Regions from separate parts of the Photobacterium makurazakiensis genome, predicted to be linked through region 1. Evidence: predicted binding sites of a transcription regulator. Region 1 holds the regulator's gene; the other holds the start of a gene.

Region 1 (16,397 bases):
CGGTTAATAATAATAAACCCGAGTGCCCAGCCATATTGTTCAAAAGCCAAGGCTGGTAGGGCGAGCAGACCAAGTAAAAAACCAAAGAGTGTTACTTGGTTAGCGGTAATGCCTGCTTTGTCAGGCAGTATAGACAGGGTGTTTAGTGGCCACTTGATTACTTTAATGGCATAACGATCTAGCATGATCTTTCCTCTGTATTTGTTTCATCCCAAGGCCATTGAATAATTTGACCGTTGTAAGGGATATCATCGTCGTCATGAGTGACCATCAAGGCGGGTATTTGTCGAATGGCTATTTGTTCAAAGACAAAATCACGAAACTCTTGTCTTAGGGCTTTATCGAGCTTGCTAAATGGTTCATCGAGTAGAACAGCCTGAGGCTCAGATAGCAGCATTCTCATTAAGCTGATCCTTGCCCGTTGGCCGCCAGATATTTCTGTTGGCATCTTTTCTGCTAGAGCAACCAAGCCGAGTGTCATTAACGTCTTATCAGCAAGCGCCACTCGTTGTGGGTGACGAAGGTTTGCAGGTATGCCAAACATCAAATTTTCACGAATGGTTAAATGTGGGAAAAGTAGATCGTCTTGGAAAACGATGCCTATTTTTCGTTTATCTGGACTCAGGGTTAATACATTGGTTTTATTCAGCTGAACATGCCCGCTATATGTAAACACACTCGAGAGGTGGCCAGCGATAACACTTAGCAGTGTTGATTTACCGCAGCCACTTGGCCCCATAAGAGCGACGACTTCACCAGGCTTAATAGTAAAACTGACTGGTGAGAATAACGCGTGCTCGCGATTACTTATAGTGAGGTTTTCCACAGATAATGTCATCCGTGCTGTTACTCCGTTGTTGCGATTTTTGTTGATAAAAACGGCCAGAAAAATGGCTCGCTGATAATGCGATAGTAAAGAAGACCAAAGGTAAGATGCCTTGAAGTAATCCGTAGATAGCGGTGACTCGTCGATCCTGCCCACTTGCGAGTGCGACCGCTTCAGTGGTCACGGTTGATATTCGTCCAGCACCCAACATTTGTGTTGGTAAGTATTGGGCAAGGCTAACACTCATGCCTACAGCCATTGCCATATAGATGGCGGGCATAATAAGCGGCCGTTTAACCCGCCACCATGTTTGCCAGCTGGTTAGGCCCAAGCTCTTGGCGCATTGATCAAGGCGGTTATCATAACTACGCCAAGGACCATCAAGCGCAAGGTACATGTATGGGAAAACAAAGAAGATATGGCTCCATATCACCCATACAATAAAGTGTTGCCCCGCGATCCAGTATGTACTGATTTGAATACCAAACAGCAGTGACAGTTGTGGTGTGACTAATGGAATAGCAATACACCAAGTTGGGATGCTTTTCTGGAACTTATCTCGATATTCTAGGCAGCAAACGGTCATTATTAGTGCGATAACGCTGCTTATGAGTGCCAACATGATGCTATTACATGCAAGCTCAAAGATCGCCTGAGACTCTTGTTCCCAAAACCTGAGACTGTATCGGCTTGGTGATAAATCAGGAAAACGCCAGCGCTGAGCGATAGACCAGGTAAAGAGTAATGGGGTAAGGATAAGAGGTATTAAGAGCACAAGCCACACAATTAACCGAGTAAGGCTTAACCCCTTGGTTTGTATTGATGATAGAGAGGCGCCATGGAACTGCCATTGACGGTATTTTCTTAAGCATAGCCATTCAGTAACAGATAAGAGTGCTAACCCGAGCATTGTCGTAAAGAGGAGTAGACATGCGCCTACTGCTGCTCTGGGCAACATCGCGAGATCTGGGTCCGTAAACCACTGCCACACGATAACGGATAGGGTAGAAGGGCGGCTGGGGCCGATGATCAGCGCGACATCAACCACAGAAATACCATAAGCAGCTACTGCAAATAGTGGAAGCCTAATTTTTGGCAGCCACTGCGGCAAGATAACCTTAAGCCATGCCTCTCGATTAGAGTATCCAAGCCCATTTGCAACCGCGAGTAGTTTGTTTACTTGTAACTGCTGTAAGACTGAAATGCTCATCAATAAAAGAAATGGAATTTCTTTTATTGCTAAACCCAACAGTAGTCCTAGTCCATAGCGGTCTTGGATCAGGTTGAAACTGTTGGCGGTATTAAAACCAGTGCTTTCTAATAAACGGTATATCCACCCAGAGGGTGCAAGTAAAAAAGCAAAACCAATCGCAAAAGCAACATGAGGCATGGCAAGCATTGGGCTGAGAAAGCGTTCAATTTTTTGCCAACGCGTTGTATTCCAGTATCGACGTAATATAAAAAAAGAGGCTGATAAAGCAAGTAGAGTGCTGCAGACTCCCGTGAACAGGCTTAGCATGAATGACTGCCATAGACCGGGCCAATTTGACACAGTCATGAATGCTGAAAGGTTAGGCTCTACATAGCCTAACGATGGCAGCCAAGATACTGCAGGTAAAACGAGGCCTAATACACCGGGTAGCAACGGAGTAATAAATAGGATTAAGGTTAGGGCGAAGATAACGTGAATCATATTGAACCTAAGTTAGAAAGCTGCCTAAGCAGCTTTCTTCAATGTTTAGCTGCCGTAGCGTTTTTGCCACTCAAGCTCAATCGCGGTTATCCAACTTGGGTGAGGCTCGGGGATAGACTTAAACAAGGTAAATCCTTGAGCGCCACTTTTTTTCAAGACGTTTGGTTTTAACACTGATGGATCACCCCAAATAGCGGCGTCAGCTTTTCGAGCTTGTGCTTCTGGGCTTAGTAAGAAGTTGATAGTAACAAGTGATCCTGCTTTTGCCGTAGCGTTCCATGGTATTGCTAAGAAATGGATATTCGATAACGCACCTTGCTGAAAGGCATAGGTTTGTGCTGTTTCGACAAGATTACCATTTTCGATAGCAGCATTGGCGGCATTAGGGTTAAACGTAATTGCTAGTAATAGCTGTTGGTCATCAAGCAATTGAATTGTTTCACTCGTACCTGATGGGAAACGCAGACCTTGTTGCCATGCAACAGGGTGTAACTGATCTAAGTACGACCACAATGGTGCCGTGACGCCAACGAATTTACTTTTATCGAATGGCTCATAAAGTGCTGAGTTGTTATTTGATAGCTCAAGCAGTGCCGCTTTAAGAAAGCTACTGCCATGAAATTCTGGTGGCTGCGGGTAACTCACCTTACCAGGGAATGCTTTTGCAAGGCTCAGAAGCTCTGCAAAGTTTTGAGGCGGGTTATTCAGCGTGTGTTTGTCATGAATAAAGACGAGCTGACCAATCCCCCACGGTGCTTCCATGCCGTTTGTTGGCTCGGTAAAGTCTTCATCAATAGGTAATGAGGTATCAACGAACTGCCAATTGGGCAGACGCTGCGTAAATGGTCCGTGTAGCAGGTTATTATGTTTCATCGAACGGAAGTTCTCACCGTTTAACCATACAAGGTCAACACTACCTGCTTGGTTTTTACCTGCGGTTTTTTCAGCTAGCAGTCTTTGAGTCGTTTCGGCAATATCTGCAACTTTGACGTGTTTTAAATTGATGCCATATTGTGTCTTTAGCTGACGGCTTGCCCAGCGAAGATAGTTATTAATCTCTTGGCTACCGCCCCATGCATTAAAGTAAACCGTTTGCCCTTCCGCTTCCGCCAATGTCTGCTGCCATTGAGTGTCGTCAGTGGTTTTATCGGCAGCAATTGAGAAGCTAGTGGTTAGCGCAAGCGCTAACCCTAGAATAGTTTTTTTCATATAGTCCCTATTTATCCTTGAGCGGCGCTTCTTCGGTTGGTTTTACTGTTGCATTTGTTTGCATGGTATCAGTTTGGATAGCTGGTTTCTCGTTTCGCATCCAAGTATGGTACTTTTTAACGAGAGCCAGTAAGCCTTTGGGCGCATTGGCTTGTTTCCAAACTCCCGCTGTATATTTTGTTGCTTCACTCATGGTTGGGTAAGGATGAATTGTCCCTAATATTTTGTTGAGCCCCAAACCGTGGCGCATCGCAAGAGTAAACTCAGCCAGCATTTCACCAGCATTATGACCAACAATGGTAACGCCGAGAATTTTGTCTTTACCTTTGGGGGTAATGACTTTTATAAATCCATGATCTTCACCATCAGTAATGGCACGATCTAAGTCATCAATACCGTAAGTTGTCACATCGAACTGAAGACCTTGCTGCTGGGCTTCTTTTTCATTAATTCCAACTCGTGCCACTTCAGGTGAGGTATAAGTTGCAGCAGGCAAGACAGAGTAATCAGCTTTGAACTTTTTCACATTGCCAAATAAGCCATTAACTGCGGCATACCATGCCTGATGTGCTGCTGCATGTGTTAATTGGAATGGGCCAGAGACATCGCCAACGGCAAATATATTTGGGTATTTGGTTTGTAGGTATTCGTTAACTTCGACAGTACCTCGTTCTGAGGTTGTTATCCCGAGCTCTTCTAAGCCAAAGCCCTGTACATTGGCTACGCGACCCAGTGCTAACAGAACGACATCAAATTCAACACTCAGCTCATCACCATTGGCTGCCTGTAAGTAGACTCGTTGAATTTCAATCCCTTTTTCGTCTGTTACTTTTTCGAATCTAGATGCACGGTGGCCTGTCATTATCGTGACACCGTCTTTCTCCATTTGTAACTTAACTTGCTCGGCGGCATCGAAATCCTCTCGGATCAAGACTTGTTCCGCCATTTCAATGAGTGTGACCTGACTACCAAGGCGACGGAAGCTCTGCGCTAATTCACAGCCAATTGGACCGCCGCCAAGCACTACCATGTGCTTAGGCTGCTCTTGCAGCTGCCAAATAGTATCTGAAGTCAGATAGTTTACTGATTCTAACCCTTCAATTGTTGGCACTAATGGACGCGCACCTGTGGCGATCACAATATTACGCGTAGTAATGCGTTCACCGTTTACCTCTACCTCCCAAGGCGACAAGATAGTGGCTTCACCGCTAATACAATTCACACCAAGCTTAGAGTAACGTTCAACAGAGTCGTGAGGTTCAATTTTAGCGATAACATTATGAATTCGTCCCATCACTTGTTTGAAGTCAACCTGAGTCACGCTGGTGGTAATGCCAAATTCATGAGATCGAGAGATTTCAGCCATAGTATGCGCAGCACGAATGATGGCTTTTGATGGTACACACCCCGTATTTAAGCAGTCTCCTCCCATTTTATGACGCTCAATGAGTGTTACTTCCGCCTTTACAGCAGCAGCAATGTAAGAGCTGACAAGACCGCCAGCTCCCGCGCCGATAACAACCATATTTTGGTCAAATGAAGATGGCTTTTCCCATTGGGCGTAAACGCGGCGTTTTTGAATAATACTCATCACGGCTTTGGCAATTAACGGAAAAACACCCAGTAAAGCGAGCGAGATAATAACAGGGGCAGAGATAATACCGCTTAGTGTGTCTATCTGGCCGAGCTGGGTACCTGCATTAATATAGACTGCCGTTCCGGCTAACATACCAACCTGACTCACAAGGTAAAACATCTTAGTGCTGATAGGGGTTAAACCCATAAGCAAGTTAACTAAGAAGAAAGGAAAAATAGGGATTAACCGTAGTGTAAAGAGGTAAAACGGTCCGTCTTTTTTTATGCCTGCGTTAATCGGTGCCAAGCGGTGACCAAATTTACTCTGGACCCAATCTCGAAGAATAAAACGGCTGAATAAAAAAGCCAGTGTCGCACCGATAGTACTGGCGAATGAAATAAGCAGTAAACTCCACCAAAAGCCAAATAAAGCGGCTCCAAGAAGCGTCATGATGGCTGCGCCAGGAAGCGATAACGCTGTTACCAATACATAGAGGCTAAAAAAGACCAAGCTCGAAAATAACGGACTGGTGGTTATCGTATCTTGTAGGGCTAGCTGTTGGTTTTTTGCGTATTCTAACGTAAAGTACTGGCCTAAATCGAAGGCAAACCATACGCCGAGTAGGGACGCAACGATAGCGAGTAAAACTATTTTTTTTCTATCCATGTAATTCGCTCCTAATCTATTGCTTTGATAACGACGATGATTTCTCTTTTACCGTATCGGGTTGTATCGGTAGCGAACAAAATCCTTGCTCAGGCACGTCAAGCGCAGTATTGAACTTCGCGGAGAGGTTCTGGAAAGAAATGAGGGCGGTGAGCTCTACAATGGTGTCTTCGTCATACCACTGTTTAAGTGTTTCGAGTATCTCTGCTGTGACACGTTGACCTGTAATTGTCATTGTTTCTGTGTAGCGTAATACTGCTTGTTCTTGCTCATCAAATAATTCACTGTGCTGCCAGTTAGCGAGCGCTTTTATTTTTTCTTCTGAATCACAACGCTCAGCTAACTTCATGCCATTAGCATCAACACAAAATGCGCAGTCATTGAGTTGAGAGACCCTGACGCAAACTAATGAGCGCATGATGGGTGATAACGGAGAAGAGCGACGATCAAGATAGCCAAAGAAACTAGCAACCAGCCAAAAAAGGGTAGGCTTACGCCCCCATAAGAGCGCTGGGTTTAGTACTTTGCCGAAATGGCGCTTTTGAAGCCAAAGTAGCGGCTTTATGGTAATGGAATAGTTTTTTTTGGCTGAAATGCGCACGATCACCTCTTAATATTAGGAATACTTTTTATGCCACAATGGGTATATAACCTGACCATGAGCAATGATTACTCAAATTATCAGATAGATATGAGACAAAGACCTAATTAAGAGCTGAATTATTTCACTGAGTGATGAAAAAAGTGAATTTAGCCGTTTAGTTGATTATTAATTGAACGGGACGGTCATGCTGAGCTTGGGTGACTATTTTATTGGGTTGTGGGGACGTAAAAAGAATATAGCCACAGGCTAAAATCGGAACAACAGCAAGTAGCATTGTTTTACCAATATGGTAGTTACGATACCAATACTTTTTTGAACGTATTTTTAATAGTAGTCCCCATGTAAGGAGAAGGGCGTTAAAGCCTGAAACGTAAACAAGTACATCGTACATCATTGGCATTGAGGCAATGTTGTTATGGATAAGAATGAGGACAATGACAGGGGGAAGTAAACTGAGTAGTACGCATAGCTTCATTAGCCGAGGCCATTTACCAAACTTATCCTTGAACATTTGATCCGTTTGTCCGGGAAAAGGCTTGGTGCAGTTCATAATAACCTCCGTAAATAGATGCTGTTATTTTACGAGCTTTATAAAGTAAAGAAAGCTTGTTGAGTGTTTTGTAAACAGCTTTGTGAGGCAATTCAATCTTTCAGATTTACTGACAATTAATTGTCATTCATGGGGTGTACGAAGCAATCTGAACGTGCGGTCAACGTATCTAAACGTCTAGCTATGCTATGGAGTTTATAATAATGAGAAGTAGTAATAGAAAGCAGCAATACCACAAACGATGCATTAACAAGAGGTGTATCATCACCTCTTGTTAATGGTACTAAGCAGGGTTAACTAAGCTTTGAAAGAAGTTCTGAGCGGCGGTCTTGTGGAATCACTGACCAATGCTTACCACTAATTGCACCTTCTAAAGCCCATAAAAGATCAATGCTTACCGTACCTTGATGGGTATCTTGCAATGCTCTAAAAGCATTCAAAGAACCGGCTTCAAATAGGGCGTCGACACTGATAATCCCAGCTTTTTTAAGCATACGTTCGTTTGCTAGCCGTAAGTTAGGTAGATCCTTTATACGTTCAGGTCCTGCCTTACTTTTTGTTTCTTTGTCTTCTTTTGCCGCTTCAAGAGAGCGCTTAGCTTGGCTAAGTATTTTAGTTGTGTCTTCCCACCATTCATCTGGAATTGCAAAATGCTTGGTAACAACAGGAAATCCACGTTTCTTATAAATATATGGCTTTAAGCCTGCCTGTTTAAAATCTTGTTCGTTTTCAGCATTGGCACGAAGATGAAGTTTGTCGTTAACAACGAGTGCAAACATTGTTTCACCTGCGAATATGCCAAATCCGCCAAACATCGAGCGTGATTTTACGTTGTTGAAACAACTAAACAGTCGTAATGAATTTTTAAGTACTGGTTTGTCCATGCTTCTTCTCGGTGAAAAAAATCTAGGGTCACCTAACAACAGAGCGAGGATTTCAGATTAGCAAAATTAACAAAAGAGTAATGTCAGAATCATGTAAAATATGACGCCTGATCACTATTGCTATATCCATCGGCAACCCCGCTACCTTAAGTCGAACTAGTTATTGAAAACTATGGACTCTTAGGCCGGAAGCTTTGCGTCCCAATCTTTCGAAAGGTTTGCCTTGTTCGTGACTGTTTAAGAATATCGCAGAAGCAAAATTTGAACCTGCTCCCACTTTTAATAGCGTGACCTTGCTCCCATAAATTATTTTATCTTGTATTTATTTAATTATAAAAAACACCCAAAGTTGAGTGTTTATTCTAATAAGGCATAGGGATAAGACTAAAAAAACGGAGGAAAAGCCTCCGTTTCTATCTCGAGTGATTATTGGCTTGTTACGAATTGGTGTTTCGGTTTATCACTGACTTTCTAATCACAAGCTCTGGTATCATTTCAAATATACGGTGCTCATGCTCTTTATCTTTCACTCGCTCCAACAGAATTTCGATAGCTGTTTTACCAAGACGGCGCTTAGGCTGGTGAATAGTGGTTAGCGGTGGAGAAAAGTACGGTGCTAAATCAATATTATCGTAGCCGATAATTGAAATATCTTCAGGTACACGAATACCAGCTTGTGAAAATGTACTGATCATGCCCATCGCCATGATGTCATTGAAGCAAAAGATCGCCGTTGGACGTTTGTCCATTGCAATGATCTTGTTAGCGGCTTCAACTGCAGATTCACATTCAAAATCGCCTTCTAAAATCCAATCTGATTCGACTTCCAGCTCGGCTTCTGACATGGCTTTTTTAAAGCCTTTTAAGCGTTCACGACAAGCTGTTTTATCACTGTGACCTGTTAAGCAACCGATAGCTTTATGCCCATGCTCAATGAAGAACTTAGTCGCAACATAGCCGCCTAACGCAGCATTATCTTGAATTTTATCTGTATGAGGGCTTTCTGGTCCCCAATCCATGACAACCATAGGCAAGTCTTTTTGGCGCTCTAATAGACCGAGTAGGTTTTCATCCAAGTCTGAGCACATGACCAACAAACCATCAACGCGTTTTTCAGCCAGCATGCGTAAATAATCACGTTGCTTCTCAAGGTTACCTTCTGTGTTGCATAAGATAAGCGTGTAACCAGCACCGTAACAGTACTCTTCAACACCGTGTACGACTTCAGCAAAGAAAGGGTTGGTCGATTTTGTAACCAACATGCCAATAGTACGGGTTGTGTTGCATTTTAAGCTACGCGCCACAGCACTCGGAGCGTAGTTTAGCTCGTCAACTGCAGACAGTACTTTTTTCTGCGTTGCTTCTGCGACAAATCGCGTTTTGTTAATCACGTGAGAGACGGTGGTTGTAGAGACACCAGCCATACGTGCAACATCTTTAATCGTTGCCATATTTATTCTTCTAATAATAAGGGTCAAATGACCTAGGTAATTTTAAGCTTTACTCAATAGAGTAGTGCACTGCTAAAACAGTTCACTGTTCTGTTGAGTACAGATAACAGAAACGACAAAAGGCCGCGACACGAATGGGCGGCTTCGTTTCTTATAGTATTCATATTCTATCGCGATTACAGGGTTTCAATTGTTGCATAGTGTAATCGCTTGCGCTCTCATTTTACTCAGTGTAGCAAAGAGTGCAATGTTTCTTGTCTTAATAAATCAGGATTATTTATGGATAAGAACGAATTGGTTTATTTATAACCAGTTATAAATCTGGTGAATTGTTCTGCTAAAGATGAAACGGTAAGTTTATAAAGCCTTTTTAGTTTGATTAAGAAGGCTTTAAGGCAAATGAAGTAGAATGAAAAAAGAGCTATTTTTGGTTTGTTTAACAACAATTTGCCGTTAAATAGCCAGTTTTAATGTTGATTTGGGCTCTTCAATTTCGTGGCTGGAGGTTGCGAGCACAATAGGGTAATTATCGATTGGGTGCTGTGTAATGCAAACAGGCCAACCATAAACGCGTTCGATCGTTTCCTCTGTTAAAGCGTCCTTCGGGCAACCATCAGCTTGAATTCTTCCCTCATTAAGAATGACTAAACGGTCTGCATATTGCGCTGCTAAATTTAAATCGTGAATCACTATGATCACCGCAGCCCCAGACTTCGCTAACGACTTTGCGACTTGAAGGGTTTTATGTTGATGCGCTAAATCGAGTGCTGATGTTGGCTCATCAAGCATCAGAATACACTGCTCACCAGCGCGACTGAGTTGAGTCAGTACCCGTGCAAAGTGCACGCGCTGTTTTTCTCCTCCAGAGAGCGTAGGGTATAGGCGACAACTCAAATTTGTGACATCGACTTGAGCCATTTTATCTTTAGCAAGACTTACCGTTTCTCGATTGGTCAGCGCTAAGGGGAGACCACCCAGCTCAACAACTTCTTGCGCGGTAAAGGCGAAGGTTAGGTTACTATGCTGAGGCAACACACCAAGGTGTTTTGCGAGTTCAGCTGGTGGCCAAGCGGCACGGTTTTTACCAAAAAAGGAAACATGGCCTGTAGACTCTTGTTCACCACATAATACTTTCAAGAGGGTGCTTTTACCTGCACCGTTAGGACCTAGCAAGGCGGTAAGTTCACCACTTTTGATCTGAATAGCTAAATCATCAAGTAGTACTTTATCACCCAATTTAAGGTTAAGCCCTGAAGCATCAATAGCATATCCTGTTTCAACGCTATTTTTTGTCATCAAGTTCATGACATTTTCCCTTTTTGTTTTACGAGCAGGAAGATAAAGAAGGGCGCGCCGAGTAGGGCTGTAATTATCCCAACAGGCAGTTCAGCCGGTGCAACTGCGATACGTGCAAGCATATCGGCAACCAAAAGAATTAATGCGCCAAGCAGAGCAGATAATGGTAAGAGCACTTTATGATTAGGCCCTACGAGCATTCGACCAAGATGGGGGACGATTAAGCCAACAAAACCAATCACACCGGTGAGTGAAACAGCAATACCAACACCTGCAGCGCAAAGTAAAATCAGTAACCTTTTCAGTGTTTGTACATTAACCCCCATATGTTTTGCTTCTGCTTCTCCGAGCAAAAAGGCGTTGAGTGCATTGGCGTTGCGATCAAACATAAACATCAGTACGCCAAGAGTAATATAGGAAAGCGTGATGCCAGGCCAAGTTGCCCCTGCAAGTGATCCCATGCTCCACAGTGATAAATCTCGTAGGGCTTGGTCGTCAGCGTAATAATTCATCAGGCCAAGTGCAGCACCTGATAGTGCCCCGATAGCCACACCAGCCAGAAGCATCACTGTTACAGAAGTACCGTTTTTGTCTGTGCCTAAGTAATAGACAAAAAAGGTACTGAAAGCCCCGCCTAAAAAAGCAAAAACGGGAACGGTGGCTAGTGTTAACAACAAAGGAAATGATGCGGCAAGCGGAGCAAAAAACACAATAGCTAATGCCGCGCCTAAGCTCGCTCCTCCTGAAACGCCGATAATACCTGGGTCGGCGAGGGGGTTACGGAATAGCCCCTGCATAACAGCACCACATAGCGCTAATATCGCACCAATTGCCATTCCAAGTAATGTTCTCGGTAAACGAATTTGGTTAATTACAATTTGTATATGTTGGGGCAGATCCGATTGCCAAGGCATTAAGGCTTTGAAACTATCAGTGAAGGTGATTGCCATCGGACCGATGACTACTGATGATGTAATGGCAAGCAACAGCAGTACGAGGCCAGTTGGAAAAATAATACGTGTCGGAATACGGTATAACTGCATAGTAATAAATGCTTATATTAATTTGGATAGAAAACGGTGTTTAAACGTTCAGCTTCGCTTAAACTTTTCAGCCCCAAACCGCCAATTAGGGCAGTACCATCGATCATGGCGAGGGCTTTGTTTTGACCTGCGGGTGTTGCGGCGAGTAAAGGCATTTGTTTAAGCAGCTCATCAGCTGAACCGATTTTACTCATGGTACGCGAACTTAGGAGAATGATATCAGGCTGCATTTCCACCATTGATTCCAGTGAAATAGGCTTATAAGACTCGACGGCATCTGCTGCTGGGTTGATTGCACCTGCAAGGCGAATTACGGTGTCTGCAGTAGTGTTGCGGCCAGCAACATTGGCTGGGCGACCTTCGTGGATCATCAGGAAAAGTACTTTCTTTTTGTTATCTTGAGTCGCTAGGTTGGCATTAATGGCAGTGACTTTTCCCTTCACCTCGTTTTTTAATGCTTTTGCCTTGCTTGAGGTATCTGTTAGTTCGCCGACTTGATCTATACGCACCATTAAATCTTCAACGGTTTCACCAGAGTTAAGCACATCTACTATGATCCCCGCTTGCTTGAGCAAATCAAGTGTGGTCTGCGGCCCCATTTCATTTGAACCGAGTAGGCGGGTCGGGGTGAGCGCGATAAGGCTTTCAGCAGAAAGCTGACGGTGGTAGCCCAGAACTGGCATATCGTCATCGACCATTGATTTACTGGTTACGTCGACAGCAACAAGTTGTTCTTGAGCATCCATGGCATTAATGATTTCTGTAATCGCAGCACCAGCACTGATAATGCGCTCACTTGCGAAGGTAGATGTAGCGGCAAAAAACAATATAGTTGCCAAAGTGAAACGCTTCATGATTTGTCCTCTTCCATTAATAGCTGGGTTGCTTTGATGTCGTTTTGTTGCAAGAAAGCGAGTAGTTTGAGCATGTTTTCTACCGATCCAGCCTTGTCTGCACCAATGACAACAGGCTTGTCAGGACTAGCTTTAACTTCTTTTAGTAGAGCAGCATTAAAGGCATCCCAATTATCGAATTCATTGCCTTGAAGTGCCCAATAAGGAGGGGCTGCGGTAATGTTGACTGTAATAGGATCAGATTCGGTTTCTTGTAATGCTTGAGTTTCTGTTTGCGGTAACTCGACATCAAGTGATTGTAATTTCACACTTGCAGTAAGAAGCAGAAATACCATGACGATGAAAATGATATCCAGCAAGGGAGTTAAATCCGGTTTTAACTCATCGCTGTCAGCAACACTTTGGTGGGTTCGGATCATACCTCGACCTCTGGTTGTTCAGTCTTAATGGCATGTTGCTGAGGCGTTAGCTGTTTTGGGTCGCAGGTAGGGTCGAGTGATAAGCCTTCTAGCCATAAGTTACAGTGGTTAAGGCTATGCTCGAGCTTGGCTGTCACGTTATCGGCCCATAAACCTAACAATTGCGCGCCAGTTATCGCTGGTAAAGCAATTAATAGCCCAGCGGCGGTTGTCCGCATTGCAAGACCAAGGCCGTCAGCTAAGTCGTTAGGCGTGACAGCACCTGTGCTCATGGCAATGCCTTTAAACATATCAATTAGGCCGAGAACAGTACCAAGTAAGCCAAGTAATGGACTGATCACACCAATTAAGCCCAATAGACGTAAGCCAGAACGTAATTGAGTCCGCTTTTGTTGTAGCCAGATCCCAGCGGCATCTTCGCGAAGTGCCTTGGTAAAGTGACGGTGAGAAATAAGCATTGAAACGCCCTTAAATAGTAAAGGTCGCTTCGATTTAAGATCGCTAGCAAGTGCTTCTAGACTGCTTTCATCGTTACGGTTATATGTTGTCAAAATCACATTGATTTTACTACGACCGACACCCGTGCAGAGGAGTACTTGAACACAACGTTCAATAAGGATCATGACGGTTAGGGCTGAACACAGTAGTAAAGGTACTGTCATTAAACCAAATTGGTTTTGTAGGGAGTGAAACATTTCCATAAGAGAATCCAATTAATATTTAATCCAATTTAAATCGAACAGGGATTTGTACGCGATGGGCAATGGCTTGACCATCAACTACGTGTGATGAAAATCGCCACCTTTGAATGGCTTTCAGTGCTGCTTCGTCTAATACAACTGTGCCTGATGAATGGACTAAGCTGTGTCTAACTTGCTTACCTTTCTCGTCAATCCAAACTTCGACAAGTACCTGACCTTCTAACCCACGTCGTTTAGCTATTCGTGGGTATTTAACTGGGCTAGGTCTTGTCGCAAAAGTCGGTTTACTCACCAGCTTGGGTGAGTTGTTTACGCCTGAGGCTATTTCTGATTTAGGCTGCTTTTTTTCTGGTTCTTTTTCTGAAGCTGGCGATTTTTTCTCGACAATCGGTTGTTTAACTATTTGCTTCTCCACCTTTTCAACAGGCTTAGGTGGCATTTTCTTCGTTATTGGTTGGGTAGTTTTCTTCGGTTCAGGCTTTTGCTCCGGCTGTGTTTTCTTCACCAGTTTTTTTACTTCAGTTTCTTCTTTTACTGGTTGTGGTGCCGACTGTGGTATCGGTGGTGGCTCACTTACTGCTGGTGCTGACTGAGGAGTAGGCGCTGAAACTAAGTTGAGTGACACTTTGGTGGAGTCGACACCCATAGGCATAGCCATAACCATTTGGTTAGGTATTGCAGAAAGCAAAACACTGTGTAAAGCGACAGAAATTGCGCCAGCGATGACATATCTCTTAGTGTTCACGAGAAACCCCTAATCATGCACGAAAGTGCTACACGTTCTTGTTATTGAATGACTAATAGTTATTAAGTGCTTTGTTATTAATAACCGTAATCAAGAATGGTTCTCATTATCCACGTAATCGAAATAATATCAATTATCATTTGCAATATTATTTACAGGTGATTATGATTTAACGCAAATAATAGTGCTTCTCATTCTCTTATGGGCGGGAGTTCTTAACTGAGGTTGAAGAAGCACGACAACAAGGGCTAAGCCCATTAGAAAGTAGTCATGCACGTATGCTCAACGTGGCATCAGGTAATACCCAGTGATTTGGGTATATTGGCGTGTTGCCAAATGATTTTTAGCCTGGTGGAAGACAAACTGGCAGTTGCGATACCCACTAAAAAATAAATCGGTATTGCCCTGTTAAGGAGGAGCTAGTCAGGCTAGCTCAAAAGTTATAGATGAATGAACAGCAACCAATAAATCCTGAAATACTGACAGAAGATGTGATTGGTAAACATACTCCCGATCCGCTTCGTTATGCATTTGCTAACAAACGCTCAGCACATGCTGGTGGAATGAGTGCAATGGTCGCTGAAGATCAGCGCCAGATATTAGCGACAGATGCCTTGTCGGAGATACCTGAAGCCCCGAAAAGTCGTTGCCTTTATATTCATATTCCGTTTTGCCGCGTTCGTTGTACGTATTGCAACTTTTTCCAATACGCGTCTAGCCAAAAGCTGATTGAAGATTATTTCGAAGCCTTAATGGTTGAGCTTAAAACTAAAGCAGCAATGCCTTGGACTCAAGCAGCTCCTTTCCGTGCGGTATATGTTGGTGGTGGTACACCAACTGATTTAAGTGCTGAACAGATCATGCGTTTAGGCAAAATGGTTCGATCTCATTTCCCACTTGCGACCGATTGTGAAATTACGCTTGAGGGACGCATTAACCGTTTTGACGATCGGATGTTTGAATCGGCATTGGAGGGAGGGTTTAATCGATTTTCATTTGGTGTGCAGAGCTTTGATACCACGGTACGTCGCAAAGCCAAGCGACTAGATGATCGCGAACCAGTACTTGAGCGAATTCAGGCATTGAGTGCAACGAATGCTGCACCAATTGTTATCGATTTACTGTTTGGCCTTCCTTATCAAGATATGGCTGTGTGGCAGCAAGATTTAAATGATTTCCTTGATAGCGGTGCCCATGGTGTGGATTTATACCAGCTGATTGAGATGGGTGGGACGCCGATGAAGGGAATGGTTGAGAACGGTAAGCTGCCAGAGCCTGCCGACACGCCAGCGAAAGCATCGATGTTTGAATATGGCGTTAACTTTATGGCCAAGCATCACCTACGTCGACTTAGTGGTAACCATTGGGCAAGAGATAACCGCGAGCGCAGTATTTATAACAGCTTGGCGAAGACTTCTGCTGAAGTGCTGCCATTAGGGGCTGGTGCTGGTGGTAATGTCGGTGGTTATGGACTCATGCAGCACCGTACGCTTGATGCTTATATTGAGTCGATTAAAAAGGGTGACTTGCCCTTAGCAATGATGACTAAGTCCTCATCGCAAGCAGCTCTGCACTCAGAAATTAAAGCAAGCTTTGATCGCGGATTTTTGTCAGCTCGTGAATTTGAATATAAATTTAAGCAAGACATTTTTGTTGTATGCATGCCGTTATTTAAAGCTTGGCAGAAAAATGGTTTGGTTAAAATTGAAGACGGTTACTTGTCATTGACTCTGGCTGGAACATTCTGGTCGGTTACGCTTGCTCAGTCGATGATCCAAGTCTTACAACAACATAATATGAACAAGATTGCTGCTTAGCAGCCACCCAAATTTTGAAATGTACACTGAAGTACTAGGAGATACATTGTGTTTGAGAAAATC
Region 2 (16,397 bases), on a different contig from region 1:
TGAAAAACACTGAACCTCAAACGTTCCATTTGGTATACTGTAATCAATATTAATCAGGCAGTTGGCGTCGATGATGTCGTCTCTTATCGAAATGCACGCCAGTGACCTCTGCTCAGCAAAGGATGATGAAGATGAAAAAAATTGAAGCCATTATTAAGCCATTTAAGCTTGATGATGTTCGCGAAGCCCTCGCCGATGTCGGGATCACAGGTATGACCGTTTCTGAGGTTAAAGGCTTTGGTCGTCAAAAAGGGCATACGGAATTGTACCGTGGGGCTGAGTACATGGTCGATTTTTTGCCAAAAGTAAAACTTGAAATTGTGGTGTCTGATGAAGTTGCAGAGCAATGTATCGACACGATCATCGAAACCGCGCAAACAGGCAAAATTGGTGATGGTAAAATTTTCATGTTTGATGTCGAGCGTGTGGTGCGGATCAGGACGGGTGAGGAAGACGAGGACGCGATCTAAAGTCCTCTCTGTCGTCGCTGTTTCATCCTCTGGCGGTATCGGAAGTGCTCATTTATGCCTATAAACTCCGCGCTTCCTCTTTGCCAGAGAATGAAACAGTTTAGCCAGAGTTGACTTGCTAGGTGTGAACTAAGTGCTTCCTCTGCGTTCTTGAGCGAAATTCCTTCACACTCATACAAATTACCTTCTTCTGCTTGCCTGAGATCAGAAATGATTGGGCGTACGCAATACATGAAAAAAGGCTTGCCAAGTTGGCAAGCCTTTTTCGTTTTGTCTGTCGCAAAATTAGTTTAGCTACTTGCTTGCGGTTTGAGTTCACCGCTGTAGCGGCCAGGCTTATGGTTCATCGCCAGGACTAAATTCAACATGAAGGCACCGATGATAGAGAATAAAAGTACCATTGGACTAACTAAGAAGAACGAGGCCACGAGAATGCTGATATCGATGCACATCTGAAGCTTGCCTGCCGACCAGCCAAATTTTTCCTGTAAAAACAGCACTAAGACATTGAAGCCGCCAAGACTGGTTTTGTGGCGAAATAGGATCAGCATACCTAGCCCCATTAATAAGCCACCGATAATTGCACAGTAAAGGGGCTCAAGGCGGCTAATTTCAAGCACATGATGCAAATTGTCAGTGATTACTGACACCATACCACCGGAAATAATGCTGGTAATAGCAAAACTACGTCCCATACGGAACCATGCTATTAAATAGAACGGGCAGTTCATCAAAAAGTACAGCTGGCCAAACGATAGGTCAACAAACTGGCTTGCAAGTAAGGCTAGACCTGTTGTTCCACCGGTTAACAAATCTGCTTGCTGTAAAAAGAAAACACCCTGAGAAACAACGAAAGTACCTGTAAGAATAGCAATGATGTTTTCTTTTAATGAATGATGGTAACCGCTCAAAACAATACTCCTTATATTTGAAGGCGGCCATAATAAAGCCCTATCAGGAAAAAGCAGAGAGTCAGTAAGAAAAGAATGTTGCTGGTGGTGTACATAATTAAATACGCTAATGTAAAAAAATAAATTTGCTGTTTTCTTGTAAAAAATGAAACGTAATTATGTCGGTGTGTGGTGGTTGATTCACCAAGATGAAAACAATTCATGCCATCATCGAAATAAATACCAATAAAAAATTACTTTAGGGCTACCTGATTTAGATCAAATTCTGTAAAATATAGCCTTATACAAAGGGGTAACGAAAACGTTTGCGTCCACGTGGCGCCTAGCTTTGCTAATTTTCGTTAATTGCCCGAAATGGTATGTTTACAACCAATTTGTATCAAATGCAAAAAAGTGACACTTTTGAGCAAATAGGTACGGATATAATCTGAGTCAGGAGATACAGATGCTAAAGCGCGATATGAACATTGCTAATTATGACGCTGAACTATTTGCAGCTATTCAGGAAGAAACTGCGCGTCAGGAAGAGCACATTGAACTGATTGCTTCTGAAAACTACACCAGCCCACGTGTAATGGAAGCACAAGGCTCTCAGCTAACGAACAAATATGCTGAAGGTTATCCAGGCAAGCGCTACTACGGTGGCTGTGAGTTTGTCGATAAAGCAGAACAGCTGGCGATCGATCGTGCATGTGAGCTATTTGGTGCAGAATACGCGAACGTACAGCCGCACTCAGGTTCTCAGGCAAATAATGCCGTTTACATGGCACTGCTTAATGCTGGTGATACTGTTTTGGGTATGAGCCTAGCACATGGTGGCCACTTGACTCACGGTTCACCTGTGAACTTCTCGGGTAAACTTTACAACATCATTCCTTACGGTATCGATGAAGCTGGTCAAATTGACTACGAAGAGATGGAAGCATTGGCGCTTGAGCACAAACCGAAGATGATCATCGGTGGCTTTTCTGCATACTCACAAGTGTGTGATTGGGCGCGTATGCGTGAAATCGCCGATAAAGTAGGTGCGTACTTCTTCGTTGATATGGCACACGTTGCTGGCCTTATCGCAGCAGGTGTATACCCGAACCCTGTCCCACACGCACACGTTGTGACCACCACAACGCATAAAACCCTAGCAGGTCCGCGTGGCGGCCTAATTCTGTCTTGTGAAGGTGAAGATCTTTATAAGAAACTGAACTCTGCTGTTTTCCCTGGTGGCCAAGGTGGCCCACTAATGCACGTGATTGCTGCTAAAGCGGTTGCTTTCAAAGAAGCGATGGAGCCTGAGTTCAAAGAGTATCAGGCTCGCGTTGTTGAAAATGCCAAAGTGATGGTGGGCGAATTCCTTGAGCGCGGTTACAAGATTGTATCTGGCAGCACTGAAAACCACTTGTTCCTTGTTGACCTTATCGATAAAGGTATCACTGGTAAAGAAGCGGATGCTGCACTGGGTGCTGCGAACATTACGGTAAACAAAAACAGTGTACCGAATGACCCGCGTAGCCCGTTTGTAACATCGGGCATCCGAGTTGGTACACCTGCAATTACTCGCCGTGGTTTTACTGCAGAAGATGCTAAGCAGCTTGCTGGCTGGATGTGTGACGTGTTAGACAACACGGACAAGCCAGAAGTTCTTGAAGCAACAAAAGCGAAGGTACTTGAGATCTGTAAGCGCCTGCCAGTTTACGCTTAATCACAAGGTGATTATTGCTTAAACAGTAATGAAAACTTGAAATCTCTTGGGCCCGCATTCATGCGGGCCTTTTTAATATCTATAGAACCATATCCATTTCACTTCTAAATTTTATTAAACCCATAGAAAAACCGCCTAAAGCTCTCTATAACGTAATGAAATGAGTTACACTGGGATGACGAAAATTAGGAGGCAAGATGCATTGTCCTTTTTGTGGTGCAAATGACACCAAGGTAATTGATTCCCGCTTGGTGGCTGATGGCCATCAAGTTCGTCGCCGACGTCAATGCTTGGCGTGTAGCGAACGTTATACTACGTTTGAAACAGCCGAACTGGTTATGCCAAGAGTGATTAAAACCAATGGCAACCGTGACCCGTTTAATGAAGAAAAACTGCGTGGCGGTATTCAACGTGCACTGGAAAAACGACCAGTGAGCGCCGATGATATAGAACGTGCCATCAATACTATTAAGTCACGCCTGCGAGCAACAGGTGAACGTGAAGTACCATCTGATATGATTGGTAACTTAGTGATGGAGGCGTTGAAAGAGCTGGATAAAGTAGCTTATATCCGCTTTGCTTCTGTTTATCGCAGTTTTGAAGATATTCGTGAGTTTGGCGAAGAAATTGCCAAATTAGAAAAATAAATTGCTACCGGAGTTACGGCTCCGGCTAGCCTTAGATATATCGAAGTCAGATGTTCTCACCTATTGACCACGCTATGATGCGCCGAGCCATTGAATTGGCAAAACGCGGTCTATTTACGACGGCACCGAACCCGAATGTTGGCTGTGTAATTGCTCACGAAGAAGAAATCGTGGGTGAAGGCTATCATTATCAAGCCGGACAACCACATGCTGAAGTTTTTGCATTAAGAGCTGCGGGAGCGAAAGCTCGGGGTGCTACCGCCTATGTCACCCTTGAACCTTGTTCTCACTTTGGCCGAACGCCACCGTGCGCCAAAGCTTTGGTTGAAGCTGGTGTTGGCCGCGTGGTATGTGCCATGGTTGATCCGAATCCGAAAGTCGCTGGCCGTGGCATTGAAATGTTACAGGTCGCAGGCATTGAAGTACAAACCGGTCTGTTAGAGCTAGATGCAAAAGCGCTGAATCCGGGGTTTATCAAGCGAATGAAAACCGGAAAACCGTTTGTGCAGCTGAAATTAGCCGCTAGCCTTGATGGTAGGACGGCCTTGGCCAATGGCGAAAGTAAGTGGATAACCGGCCCAGCCGCGCGGGCTGATGTTCAGCGCTACCGTGCTAAAGCGGGGGCAATACTATCAACCAGCGCGACGGTATTGGCCGACGACCCATCGTTGAACATTCGCTGGAAAGAGCTGGGTGATGAGACCCATCGGCATTATCCCGAGGAGAATCTGCGCCAGCCTAAACGTGTCGTTATTGATAGCCAGAACCGAGTAACACCGAATCATCATTTAATCGGCTTACCGGGTGAGATCATGCTGGTTCGTCATCAGGCTGACAATGTACTTTGGCCTACAAATGTTGAACAATTTGTGATGAGCGCCCCAGTTAATGCTCAGGGTGGTATTGATCTTGACGCACTCATGGTTGAACTAGCTGCTAATGACATTAATCATATCTGGGTGGAAGCGGGTGCCCAATTGGCTGGTGGCCTATTAGCGGCTGGCTTGGTTGATGAATTAATTTTATATCAAGCCCCTAAGTTGATGGGGAGTGATAGCCGAGGTTTAGTCGATCTCAAGGGATTGTTAGCAATGTCTGATGTTCCTGAACTGACAATTACTGATGTGCGTATGGTTGGACCCGATATTCGGATCACAGCCCGACTCAATGACATATAAGAAAGAAAGGTTTCCATGTTTACTGGCATTATCGAAGCTGTAGGAACGATTACAGCCCTTACCCCAAAAGGGGAAGATATTTCTGTAACGGTTGATTCAGCCACGTTGGATTTATCCGATGTAAAATTGGGCGATAGCATTGCAACCAATGGCGTGTGTTTGACTGTTGTCGAGCTGACAGGCTCGGGTTATGTGGCCGATCTATCTCTGGAAACATTGAAGCGCACTGCGTTTGCAAGTTATCGCGCTGGGCAGAAAGCCAATTTAGAGAAAGCGATGTTGCCGACCACACGCTTTGGTGGCCACATGGTATCAGGCCACATTGATGATGTTGCAGAAATTATCGAGCGTAATCATACCGGCCGTGCGATTGAGTTTTGGGTCAAAGCACCGGCTCACTTGGCTAAATACGTGTCTGAAAAAGGCTCTGTATCCATTGATGGCATTAGCCTGACGGTGAACGCTATTCGTGGCGATGAATTTAAGTTAACTATCGTACCGCATACCGCGGCAGAAACGACCATGGAATCATTCAAGGTTGGCCATAAGGTCAATTTTGAAGTGGATGTGATTGCTCGTTACCTTGAGCGTTTAATGCTCGGTGATAAAGCGGCAGAACAAAAATCAGAAGTCACTATGGATCTGCTGGCGAAAAGCGGCTTCCTTGGTTACTAGAGCTGGATACAAGGTTAAATAAAGGTATTGTTATGGCATTAAGCAGTGCAAAGGACATCATTGAAGATATCCGTCTGGGTAAGATGGTGATCCTTATGGACGATGAAGATCGTGAGAATGAAGGCGATTTAATTATCGCAGCCGACAAGATCACCCCTGATGCCATTAACTTTATGGCGAAGTTTGGTCGTGGCCTTATTTGTTTAACATTGACCCAAGCTCGCTGTAAGCAGTTGAACCTACCTTTAATGGTTCAGGATAACACCGAGCAGTTCAGCACCAACTTTACAGTTTCAATTGAAGCGGCAGAAGGTGTTACAACCGGAATATCTGCGGCTGATCGCTCGCGTACTGTTCAAGCGGCTGTTGCAGCGAATGCTTCGGCTTCTGATATTGTCATGCCCGGCCATATTTTTCCGTTGATGGCACAAGAAGGTGGCGTACTTGCGCGTGCGGGTCATACTGAAGCGGGTTGTGATATTGCTCGTTTAGCAGGCCATGAACCTTCAAGTGTCATTGTTGAAATTCTTAATGAAGATGGCACGATGGCACGCCGTCCAGACCTTGAAGTCTTTGCGGAGCAGCATGGGTTAAAATTAGGTACGATTGCAGATCTTATTGAGTACCGAAATAACAACGAAACCACCATTGAGCGTGTAGCTCAATGCACACTGCCGACAGAGTTTGGTGACTTTGAGATGATCACTTATCGTGACACTATCGATAACCAAGTTCATTATGCCTTACAGAAAGGTGAGGTGGTTGCGGGTAAGCCGACTCTGGTGCGTGTACACCTGCAAGATACATTTAAAGATATTCTTCACTCAGGCGCATCTCAGTGGACCCTGCCCGCAGCAATGAAGCGCATTGCTGATGAGGATGGCGTACTGGTTGTCTTGAGTAAGCAAGAATGCCCAGCATCAATGATCACCAAAGTGAAACAGATGGCTGCACAATCAGAGGGGCTACCGAAGGTGAAACTGAACCCGAAAGATCAGTCTCGTCAGGTAGGTGTTGGCTCGCAAATTTTATCTGATTTAGGCATTTCAAAAATGCGTTTACTCTCGTCAAGCACGCAACGTTACCATTCGTTGTCTGGTTTTGGCTTAGAGGCCGTAGAGTACATCTGCGAATAATTATGTAGGCGGGATGCCGCCTATTTATCATTTACTCATTATTAATTTATGAGATATTGCGACAGCGAAGGTCTATCACATATGCCAATTGGTATAACCTATAAAGTGTGGTAGACTCCCGCGGTTTCTCATACCGGAAAAGACATAGTCACAGGAAGGCCCATGAAGGTAATTGAAGGCGCCATCGCGGCACCAAACGCAAAAGTAGCTATCGTAATTGCACGCTTCAACAGCTTTATCAACGAAAGCCTGCTTTCAGGCGCGCTAGACGCTCTGAAACGTCAGGGTCAAGTAAGCGAAGACAACATCACTGTTGTTCGTTGCCCAGGTGCATACGAGCTTCCGCTGGTTGCTCAACAAGTTGCTAAAAGCGATCGTTATGACGCTATCGTTGCGCTTGGCTCTGTGATCCGTGGCGGTACGCCGCATTTTGATTATGTTGCCGGTGAGTGTAATAAAGGTCTGGCGCAAATTGCTCTTGAGTTCAATACTCCAGTAGCATTTGGTGTTCTGACTGTAGATTCTATCGAACAAGCCATCGAGCGTGCCGGTACCAAGGCTGGTAATAAAGGGGCAGAGGCTGCACTAAGCGCGCTTGAAATGGTTAATGTCCTGTCCCAAATTGAATCCTAATGGGGGTTAATGTGAAACCAGCCGCACGTCGTAATGCACGTCAGTTTGCTGTACAAGCAATTTATTCTTGGCAAATCACGAAAGACAATGTTGCTAATATCGAGCTACATTTTCTTTCTGACGATAAATTTGAAGAAGAAGAGCATCAGGCCGATGCGCCGACGCTTGCAGCACCGCATACAGACGTTGCTTACTTCCGCGATCTTCTAACAGGTGTTGTATTGAACCATCAGGAATTGGACAGCAAAATGCGTCCATACCTGTCGCGTCCTCTACAAGACCTTGATCAGATGGAACTTGCACTTCTTCGTCTTGCGATGTACGAGATGATTAAGCGTGACGATGTACCATACAAAGTTGTGATCAACGAAGCTATCGAATTGGCGAAAGCCTTTGGTGCTGAAGATAGTCACAAGTTTATCAATGGTGTGTTGGATAAAGCAGCACCATCACTTCGTAAGAAGTAATCAAATATGATTTTAAAAGGCCAGCATCGCTGGCCTTTTTTCTGTCTGGATAAAATAAGCAACGATTATGGCTCGTAATGAATTTGATATAATTGCTCAATACTTTGAACGACAGGTTGTGAATCGCAAAGATGTGCCATTAGCGATTGGTGACGATTGTGCGCTGCTAGAGCTACCAATGGGTAGCCAGTTAGCCGTCAGTACTGATTCATTAGTGGCTGGAACGCATTTTTTGCATGACGCTGATCCTGCAAGGGTTGCCCATAAAGCATTAGCTTCAAATTTGAGTGATTTGGCTGCAATGGGAGCGACACCAGCATGGGTATCGATGGCATTAACCATGCCAGAACCTGATGAGCAGTGGCTAGCACAGTTTTGCCAAGGTTTTTTTGCATTAGCGGAATATTATAATGTGCAGTTAGTTGGTGGCGATACCACGAAAGGCCCGCTGAGCATTACACTAACCGTTCATGGTTTTGTGCCTAAAGGCGAAGCGTTAACACGTAGTGGTGCAAGTTCGGGTGACTGGGTATTTGTTACTGGCAACCTGGGCGATAGTGCTGCTGGCTTGGCGGTATTGCTTGGCCAAGTTTCATTGGCAGATCAAGTATTGGCTGATACCTTGGTTGAACGTCATTTTATGGCTCAGCCTCGGATCCTTGCAGGTCAGGCATTGCGAAGGCTTGCCTCGGCAGCGTTGGATATCTCTGACGGCTTGGTTTCTGATCTTGGACACATTTTGAAACGTTCTGGGCTTGCAGCGGTGATTGAAGTTGATAAATTACCTCTATCGCCAGAGCTTGAACAATTTGAACCTCAACGTGATAAAGCACTGCAACTCGCGTTAACGAGTGGCGAAGAGTACGAATTATGCTTTACTGTGCCCGAGCAGAATAGAGGCGCAGTAGAAACGGCTTTAGCACACAGTGGTGTAACAGCAACCTGTGTCGGTCAGTTACGTCCAGGCAGTGGGATCACGTTAATTCGAGATGCAAAGCCACTTCATTGGCAGCTTCATGGTTATGATCATTTTTCGGAGTAAGTAGTGGGAAACCCTAAAGACTATATAAACCTTAAAAACCCATGGCACTTTTTGGCGACAGGATTTGGCAGTGGTTTGTCACCCATCATTCCTGGCACTATGGGTACGGTTGCGGCTATCCCATTATACCTATTAATGGTACAGCTACCGTTTGCGGTGTATCTGGCGATCACATTGGTGGCGGCAGTGATAGGCGTGACTATTTGTCAAAAAACCTCAGACGATATGGGCGTGCATGATCACGGCAGTATTGTGTGGGATGAATTTGTCGGTTTTTGGATCACCATGGCGATTGCCCCTGTTGTGAGCTGGGAGTGGGTACTTGCAGGCTTCGTGCTATTTCGTTTTTTCGATATGGTAAAACCGTGGCCGATCAGCTGGCTTGATAAGCATGTACACGGTGGTTTCGGTATTATGATCGATGACATATTAGCGGGCTTTATGGCAATGATCGCCCTTTGGGGTGTTGGCTACTGGTTCGGTTGGTAATTTGTTCTAACCCTGCCTTGAGCAAGACAAAAAAACCGCGCCTTAGCGCGGTTTTTTTATTAGGTAATGAACAATGAATTAGTCGGCAAGGTAGGCACGAATTTGTTTTTCAATTCCCGCACCGTCAATCTCAAGTGCAGCATGAAGCTCAGCTTGTGTGCCTTGCTCAATGAAGCGATCTGGCAAACCAATGTTAAGTACTGGCTTGAGTGTTTTGCTTTTCATCAAGAATTCATTTACGCCGCTACCAGCACCACCAGCGATGGCATTTTCTTCAACCGTAACTAGCACATCATGGCTTGCAGCCAACTCTAGGATTAACGCCTCATCCAGTGGTTTTACGAAACGCATATCTGCCACGGTTGCATTCAGGCCTTCAGCCGCTTCTAGGGCGTAACTCAATGTCGTACCAAAGTTGAGGATAGCAACGTTTTCACCTTCACGGCGAACAATGCCTTTTCCTAGTGGTAATGCTGTCATTTCATATTCAGGTGTAATACCAGTACCACTGCCCCTTGGGTAGCGAACCGCACTTGGACCCTGATGCTGGTGGCCAGTGTAGAGCATTTGGCGACATTCATTTTCATCGCTTGGTGCCATGATCACCATATTAGGGATACAGCGCATGAAGCTGAGATCAAAAGCTCCTTGATGGGTTTGGCCATCTGCACCCACCAAGCCACCACGGTCAATCGCAAACATCACTGGTAAGTCCATGATTGCGATATCATGAATAAGTTGATCGTAACCACGCTGTAAGAACGTCGAGTAGATAGCAACTACAGGGTGGTAGCCGCCAATCGCCATTCCTGTTGCTAGCGTGACGGCATGCTGTTCTGCAATAGCCACATCAAAGTACTTATCAGGATGAGCTTTAGAAAACTTCACCATACCAGAGCCTTCACGCATAGCTGGGGTAATCGCCATTAGCTTGTTATCTTGCTCTGCCATATCACACAACCAGTCACCAAACACATGTGAAAAGGTTGGCTGGCTCTTGGCTTTAGGGATTGGGTTTTGAGTCAGATCGAACTTCGGTACCGCATGGTAGTTAATTGGATCTGCTTCGGCAGGGGCATAACCCTTACCTTTTTTGGTCATAATATGCAGGAACTGCGGCCCTTTCAGGTTACGCATGTTCTTCAATGTTTTTACGAGCTCTTCAACGTCATGGCCATCAACAGGGCCAATGTAGTTAAAACCAAGCTCTTCGAACATCGTACCAGGTACAACCATACCTTTAATATGCTCTTCAGCGCGCTTGACCAATTCTTTGATTGGTGGAGCACCAGCGAGTACTTTCTTGCCACCCTCACGGATCGTCGTATAAAGATTGCCAGAAAGTAGACGTGCAAGGTGATTATTCAATGCGCCAACGTTTTCTGAAATTGACATTTCATTGTCGTTTAGAATAACCAGCATGTCGGAGTGAACGTCACCAGCATGGTTCATTGCTTCAAAAGCCATACCAGCGGTGATCGCACCATCGCCAATAACACTGACCACTTTACGGCCTAGTCCTTCTTTTTCTGCGGCAATAGCCATACCTAAACCAGCACTGATTGAGGTTGAGGAGTGGCCAACAGAAAGAACGTCGTATTCACTTTCTTCTCGCCACGGGAAGGGGTGTACACCACCTTTTTGGCGAATGGTCGACATTTGATCACGTCGACCCGTTAAAATTTTATGTGGGTATGCTTGATGGCCAACATCCCAGATCAAGTGATCAAACGGGGTATTGTATACATGGTGTAGGGCAACTGTTAGCTCAACAGCACCAAGACCTGAAGCAAAGTGCCCACTACTTTGACTGACTGAATTCAGTAAGTAGGTACGTAGCTCATCGCAGACAGCGGATAGGCTATCTACAGGTAGTAATCGTAGTTCATCTGGCGTGTTGGCTAGAGCCAGATGAGGGTATTTTGATATATCCAATGTCATAACATTCACGGCGCTTTTACTGTTTTTAGTTATTGCGCTCGATGACGTATCGGGCAAAAACTTCTAATTGGTCTGTATTGTAGGGTATTGCTTCTAGCGCGTGTAGCGCTTCTTGATATAAATTTTGTGCTTTTGCCTTCGCGCCATCCAACCCGAGTAGTGCTGGATAGGTACTTTTTTCTAGCTTGATATCAGAGCCCTGTGGTTTTCCAAGCGTCTCTGTATCACTTATAACATCAAGGATATCGTCTTGAACTTGAAAGGCCAATCCAATTGCATCTGCATATTGATTTAATTGCGGTAAAACAGCGATGCCTTTGTGACCAGCAGCAAGTGCCCCAAGGCGAATTGCACAGCGGATTAGGGCACCTGTTTTGTGCTTGTGAATAGTTTCCAATTGCTCTAAGCAGACTTGCTTGCCTTCTGCTGCAATATCAAGAGATTGGCCTACACACATGCCGTTTGCGCCAGATGCCTGCGCCAGCTCTTTTATCATGGCAACTCGGTGTGATTCTCCATCTTCGCTAAGAGAACCAGAGGCTAGAATATCAAATGCGAGTGTTTGTAAGGCATCCCCAGCTAGAATCGCTGTCGCTTCATCAAACGCAATATGGCACGTTGGCTGGCCTCGACGTAAGTCGTCGTTATCCATCGCCGGTAGATCATCGTGGATCAACGAGTAGGCGTGAATACATTCAACGGCTGCTGCTGGCGCATCGAGGTTCTCGATAGTCACGCCGAGCATTTTACCAGTGATATAAGTTAAAAACGGTCTAGCACGCTTACCACCAAGTAATGTACCGTGTTTCATGGCTTCGATCAGAGGTTGACCGGCAAATGGTTGCTGGTCAATCCATAAGCTTAGCTGTTCATTATTACGCTGCTGGTAATAACACAGTGATTGTGACAGTGAAGGTGTGTTATTCATTGCTTGCATCAAATTCGGTCAGGGGAGCTTGGTCGTCTGCTTGAAGTAATATTTCTACTCGCTGCTCGGCTTGGGTTAGCTTTTGTTGACTGCTGCGGGCAAGAGCGATGCCTCGTTCAAATTTTTTCAGCGCATCTTCTAATGCAATATCACCAGATTCCAGCTCGTTAACAATGCTATCGAGTTCTTCTAGTGCCGCTTCAAAGGCCATATTTTCTGGTTTTTTGGCTGCCATAACTATACCGCTCCTTTTTAAGTGCAGGAAAAATAACGCAGAGCGTAATCAGGGTCAAATTATCGCACAGTAATCTGTGTCACAGACAGTAATTTTCATCTTTTGAATCAAGAAAGCTAAATCAAAATTCATTGGTGCCGATATAGAAGCAATTAGATAGAATGAACAGCTGGAAAAATCATTCGCAATCTGTAGCAAATTGGAGACTATCAAGTGGATTTGGCAACCCTCATAGGATTAATCGGGGCTTTTGTCTTTGTTATCATGGCCATGGTGCTAGGTGGCAGCATCAGCATGTTTATCGATACTCAGTCGATCCTGATTGTATGCTGTGGCTCTTTATTTGTCGCATTAATGCAATACAGTATCGGTCAGTTCTTTGGCGCAACTAAAATTGCGGCCAAAGCCTTTATGTTTAAGACCGATAACCCTGAAGACTTAATCGCCAAAATCGTTGAAATGGCAGATGCCGCACGTAAAGGTGGTTTTTTGGCGCTGGAAGAAATGGAAGTTGAAAACTCCTTTCTTCGCAAAGGTGTCGACTTACTGGTTGATGGTCATGATGCCGACGTTGTCCGTTCAACATTACAAAAAGATATTGCATTAACCAATGAACGTCACGAACTCGGCATAAGTATTTTCAGTGCGTTGGGCGGTGTAGCACCAGCAATGGGGATGATCGGTACTCTGATTGGTTTGGTTGCGATGCTTTCGAACATGGATGATCCTAAATCGATTGGTCCGGCCATGGCGGTAGCACTATTAACCACCTTGTATGGCGCCATTTTGGCGAACATGGTGATGTTACCTATCGCGGCGAAATTGGGTTTACGTAAAGATGAAGAAAAGTTAAACCGCCGTTTGATCCTCGATGGGGTATTGGCGATTCAAGATGGTCAAAACCCAAGAGTGATTGATGGCTATTTGAAAAACTACCTCAATGAGAAAAAGCGTTCCTTCAACGGTGATGAATAATGAACTCAGACATGGATGAAGAGCATAAGTGTCCCCCCCCGGGGTTGCCACAATGGATGGGAACATTTGCCGATCTATCTACCTTGCTGATGTGCTTTTTTGTTTTACTGTTGTCTTTTTCTGAGATGGACGTACTCAAATTTAAACAGATTGCAGGTTCGATGAAATTTGCTTTCGGTGTGCAAAATATGCTGGAAGTAAAAGATATTCCGAAAGGTACCAGCGTCATTGCGCAAGAGTTTCGTCCGGGACGACCTGAGCCAACACCGATTGATGTGATCATGCAACAAACGATTGATATGACACAGCGTACGTTGGATTTTCATGAGGGTGACTCGGCACGTGCTGGTGGTACCAAGCGGGAAGTCGGTAAACTAACTGGTGGACAAAGTGCCGATAATGCAACTCAGCAAAATCAGAATAATGATCAGGAAATGTCTGAGGAGCAACAACAATTATTGGAAGTACTTAAGAAGGCTTTGGATCGCGAGATTGAAGAAGGTGCGATTGAGGTCGAAAACTTAGGTCAACAGGTGGTGATCCGTATTAAAGAGAAAGGTGCATTCCCTGAAGGTTCTGCCTTTCTACAACCAAAATTCCGTCCCCTTGTTCGCCAGATCGCTGATTTGGTAAAAGATGTACCGGGTGTTGTTCGAGTAACAGGTCATACCGACAACAAAAAATTAGATTCTGAACTGTACCGTTCAAATTGGGATCTATCCGCGCAGCGAGCGGTGTCGGTTGCACAAGAAATGGAGCAGGTTGAAGGGTTTAACCACCAGCGATTACGTGTTGTCGGTTTAGCTGATACGGCACCGTTGAATAAAAACCGTACACCTGATGAGCGTAAAGCGAATCGGCGGGTTGAGATCTCTATTATGCAGGGTGAACCTCACTTTTCAGAAGAGTTATCGAGTAATCCATCAGCATAATTGTTGAGGGAAACTGACTTTAGGCAGTGGTCATTTTGTGGCTGCTGCTTTTTTATGCCTACACTATAGTTAATTGCAGTGGGTTATTCGTCTGTTAACCTTCTATATCCTTGTTTCAGCAACAGCCTGCTTGCTGTATAATCCGCGCCTCTGATCCTTTTGGTTTTGTTTGGCCCTGTGTAGCGAAGCGTGTTTATGAAATTTATTGTAAAACCCCATCCAGAGATTTTTGTAAAGAGTGAATCTATTCGTAAACGCTTTACAAAAATTCTAGACAGCAATATTCGCATTATTCTTCAGCGTTTGACTGATTCTGCGTCAATCGTTAACCGTCGTACTTATATCGAAGTAACGGTGGGAGACGAGACTATTCGTGAGCAGGTACTGGCTGTTTTAACGCAAACATCAGGTATTCACCATGTACTTGAAGTTAATCAAACAGACTTCACGGATATGCATGATATCTATGAGAAAACGCTAGACCTCGTTCGTGAAGATATTGAAGGTAAAACCTTCTGTGTCCGTGCCAAACGTGTTGGTAAGCATGACTTTACCTCGATTGAACTTGAACGTTATGTTGGTGGCGGTTTAAACCAAGCTGTTGAATCAGCTAAAGTAAAACTGAAAAAGCCCGATGTAACGGTTAACATCGAAATTGAAAACGGTATTTTGAATCAAGTTTTAGCGCGCCATAAAGGATTAGGCGGATTCCCTCTAGGTACTCAGGAAGACGTATTGAGCTTGATTTCTGGCGGCTTTGATTCCGGTGTATCTAGTTACCTGCACATTAAGCGCGGTAGTAAAGTGCATTACTGTTTCTTTAATCTTGGTGGTCCTGCTCACGAGATTGGTGTGAAACAAGTCTCACATTTCCTGTGGAATAAGTATGGTTCTTCAGCAAAAGTGAAATTTATTTCGGTTGATTTCGAACCTGTTGTAGCTGAAATTCTCGAGAAAGTCGAAAACGGTCAAATGGGTGTTGTACTGAAGCGCATGTTTATGCGTGCCGCAGGACAAGTTGCTGAACGCTTTGGTATTCAGGCGTTGGTAACAGGTGAAGCGCTGGGACAGGTATCAAGCCAGACCCTGACTAACCTTCGTATGATCGATAACGTAACAGATACTTTGATCCTTCGCCCACTGATTAACTGGGATAAAGAAGATATCATTAGTGTTGCTCGTGACATCGGTACGGAAGAATTCGCTAAAACCATGCCTGAGTTCTGTGGCGTGATTTCGAAGAATCCAACCGTTAAGGCCGTGCAAAACAAACTTGAGATAGAAGAAGCCAAGTTTGATTTCACCGTACTTGAGCGAGTGGTGACTGAGGCCCGTGTGATGGATATTCGTGACATTGAAAAAGAAAGTCAGGAACAAGCACCGGAAATTGAGCTCGTTGACCAAATTGATAGCAACGCGATTGTCTTGGATATTCGTAGCCCAGACGAAGAAGATGAAAGCCCGCTTGAGATTAATGATGTCGAAGTGAAACACCTGCCTTTCTACAAGCTGGCGACACAGTTTGGCGATTTACCGCAAGACAAAACGTACTTGTTGTACTGTGATCGCGGTGTTATGAGTCGTCTTCAGGCACTGTACTTGAAAGAAAATGGTTTTGATAACGTGAAGGTATATCGTCCTTAATGACAATTAAGTTCGTAACCTCCCTCAGTTAAAAACTGAGTGGTGACAAAACAAAAAAAGCGAGTGCCTGTGGGTACTCGCTTTTTTGTATGCTTAGAAAAATGCGCGCTACTTTCGTGGTAAAACGTCGTAGTGCATATTTGGCCATACCACCATTGGCTCTGCGACAGCCGCGGCAAGCTCTTTGCCTGCCAGTTTTACAACGATTTCTAGCGCAAACTCTTGTGAGGTACCAGGCCCTTGGCTAGTTAGCAAGTTGCCGTTAGTATCATAGACAACACGTTTGGTACGAAGACGTTCTTCTGGGATTTGCTCCCAAAAGGCTGGATGTGACGTCATGATGGCCTGCGGAAACATCTTGTGATGCTCAAGTACCACGGCAGGTGCAGCGCAGATTG

Evidence for each region. Region 1 encodes PurR, which represses purine synthesis genes. Its sites were predicted from a motif close to TNANGNAAACGTTTNCNTNA; they were not measured.
Region 2: the regulator PurR is predicted to act here: its motif matches at 1,675-1,694, upstream of glyA (serine hydroxymethyltransferase).

Annotation. Positions count from the first base shown of each region.
Region 1 covers NZ_JAKJSJ010000043.1:42,238-58,634, forward strand. Annotated here, with positions in the region: gene L4D09_RS18775 (CDP-alcohol phosphatidyltransferase family protein) at 1-185, opposite strand, end outside; gene L4D09_RS18780 (ATP-binding cassette domain-containing protein) at 179-838, opposite strand; gene L4D09_RS18785 (ABC transporter permease) at 804-2,519, opposite strand; gene L4D09_RS18790 (ABC transporter substrate-binding protein) at 2,565-3,728, opposite strand; gene L4D09_RS18795 (dihydrolipoyl dehydrogenase family protein) at 3,736-5,970, opposite strand; gene L4D09_RS18800 (carboxymuconolactone decarboxylase family protein) at 5,987-6,571, opposite strand; gene L4D09_RS18805 (hypothetical protein) at 6,729-7,124, opposite strand; gene L4D09_RS18810 (TfoX/Sxy family DNA transformation protein) at 7,418-8,008, opposite strand; cyclic di-GMP riboswitch class I at 8,137-8,241, opposite strand; gene purR (HTH-type transcriptional repressor PurR) at 8,446-9,459, opposite strand; gene L4D09_RS18820 (heme ABC transporter ATP-binding protein) at 9,913-10,764, opposite strand; gene L4D09_RS18825 (FecCD family ABC transporter permease) at 10,761-11,798, opposite strand; gene L4D09_RS18830 (heme/hemin ABC transporter substrate-binding protein) at 11,816-12,652, opposite strand; gene L4D09_RS18835 (ExbD/TolR family protein) at 12,649-13,071, opposite strand; gene L4D09_RS18840 (MotA/TolQ/ExbB proton channel family protein) at 13,068-13,772, opposite strand; gene L4D09_RS18845 (energy transducer TonB) at 13,792-14,517, opposite strand; gene hutW (heme anaerobic degradation radical SAM methyltransferase ChuW/HutW) at 14,964-16,334, shown strand; gene hutX (heme utilization cystosolic carrier protein HutX) at 16,383-16,397, shown strand, end outside.
Region 2 covers NZ_JAKJSJ010000010.1:97,112-113,508, forward strand. Annotated here, with positions in the region: gene L4D09_RS02875 (hypothetical protein) at 1-13, shown strand, start outside; gene glnB (nitrogen regulatory protein P-II) at 132-470, shown strand; gene L4D09_RS02885 (YitT family protein) at 761-1,381, opposite strand; gene glyA (serine hydroxymethyltransferase) at 1,827-3,077, shown strand; gene nrdR (transcriptional regulator NrdR) at 3,275-3,724, shown strand; gene ribD (bifunctional diaminohydroxyphosphoribosylaminopyrimidine deaminase/5-amino-6-(5-phosphoribosylamino)uracil reductase RibD) at 3,775-4,902, shown strand; gene L4D09_RS02905 (riboflavin synthase) at 4,918-5,577, shown strand; gene ribBA (bifunctional 3,4-dihydroxy-2-butanone-4-phosphate synthase/GTP cyclohydrolase II) at 5,610-6,713, shown strand; gene ribH (6,7-dimethyl-8-ribityllumazine synthase) at 6,876-7,346, shown strand; gene nusB (transcription antitermination factor NusB) at 7,346-7,813, shown strand; gene thiL (thiamine-phosphate kinase) at 7,881-8,855, shown strand; gene pgpA (phosphatidylglycerophosphatase A) at 8,859-9,344, shown strand; gene dxs (1-deoxy-D-xylulose-5-phosphate synthase) at 9,423-11,285, opposite strand; gene ispA ((2E,6E)-farnesyl diphosphate synthase) at 11,311-12,213, opposite strand; gene xseB (exodeoxyribonuclease VII small subunit) at 12,206-12,448, opposite strand; gene pomA (flagellar motor protein PomA) at 12,662-13,423, shown strand; gene L4D09_RS02955 (flagellar motor protein MotB) at 13,435-14,355, shown strand; gene thiI (tRNA uracil 4-sulfurtransferase ThiI) at 14,551-15,999, shown strand; gene L4D09_RS02965 (DJ-1 family glyoxalase III) at 16,108-16,397, opposite strand, start outside.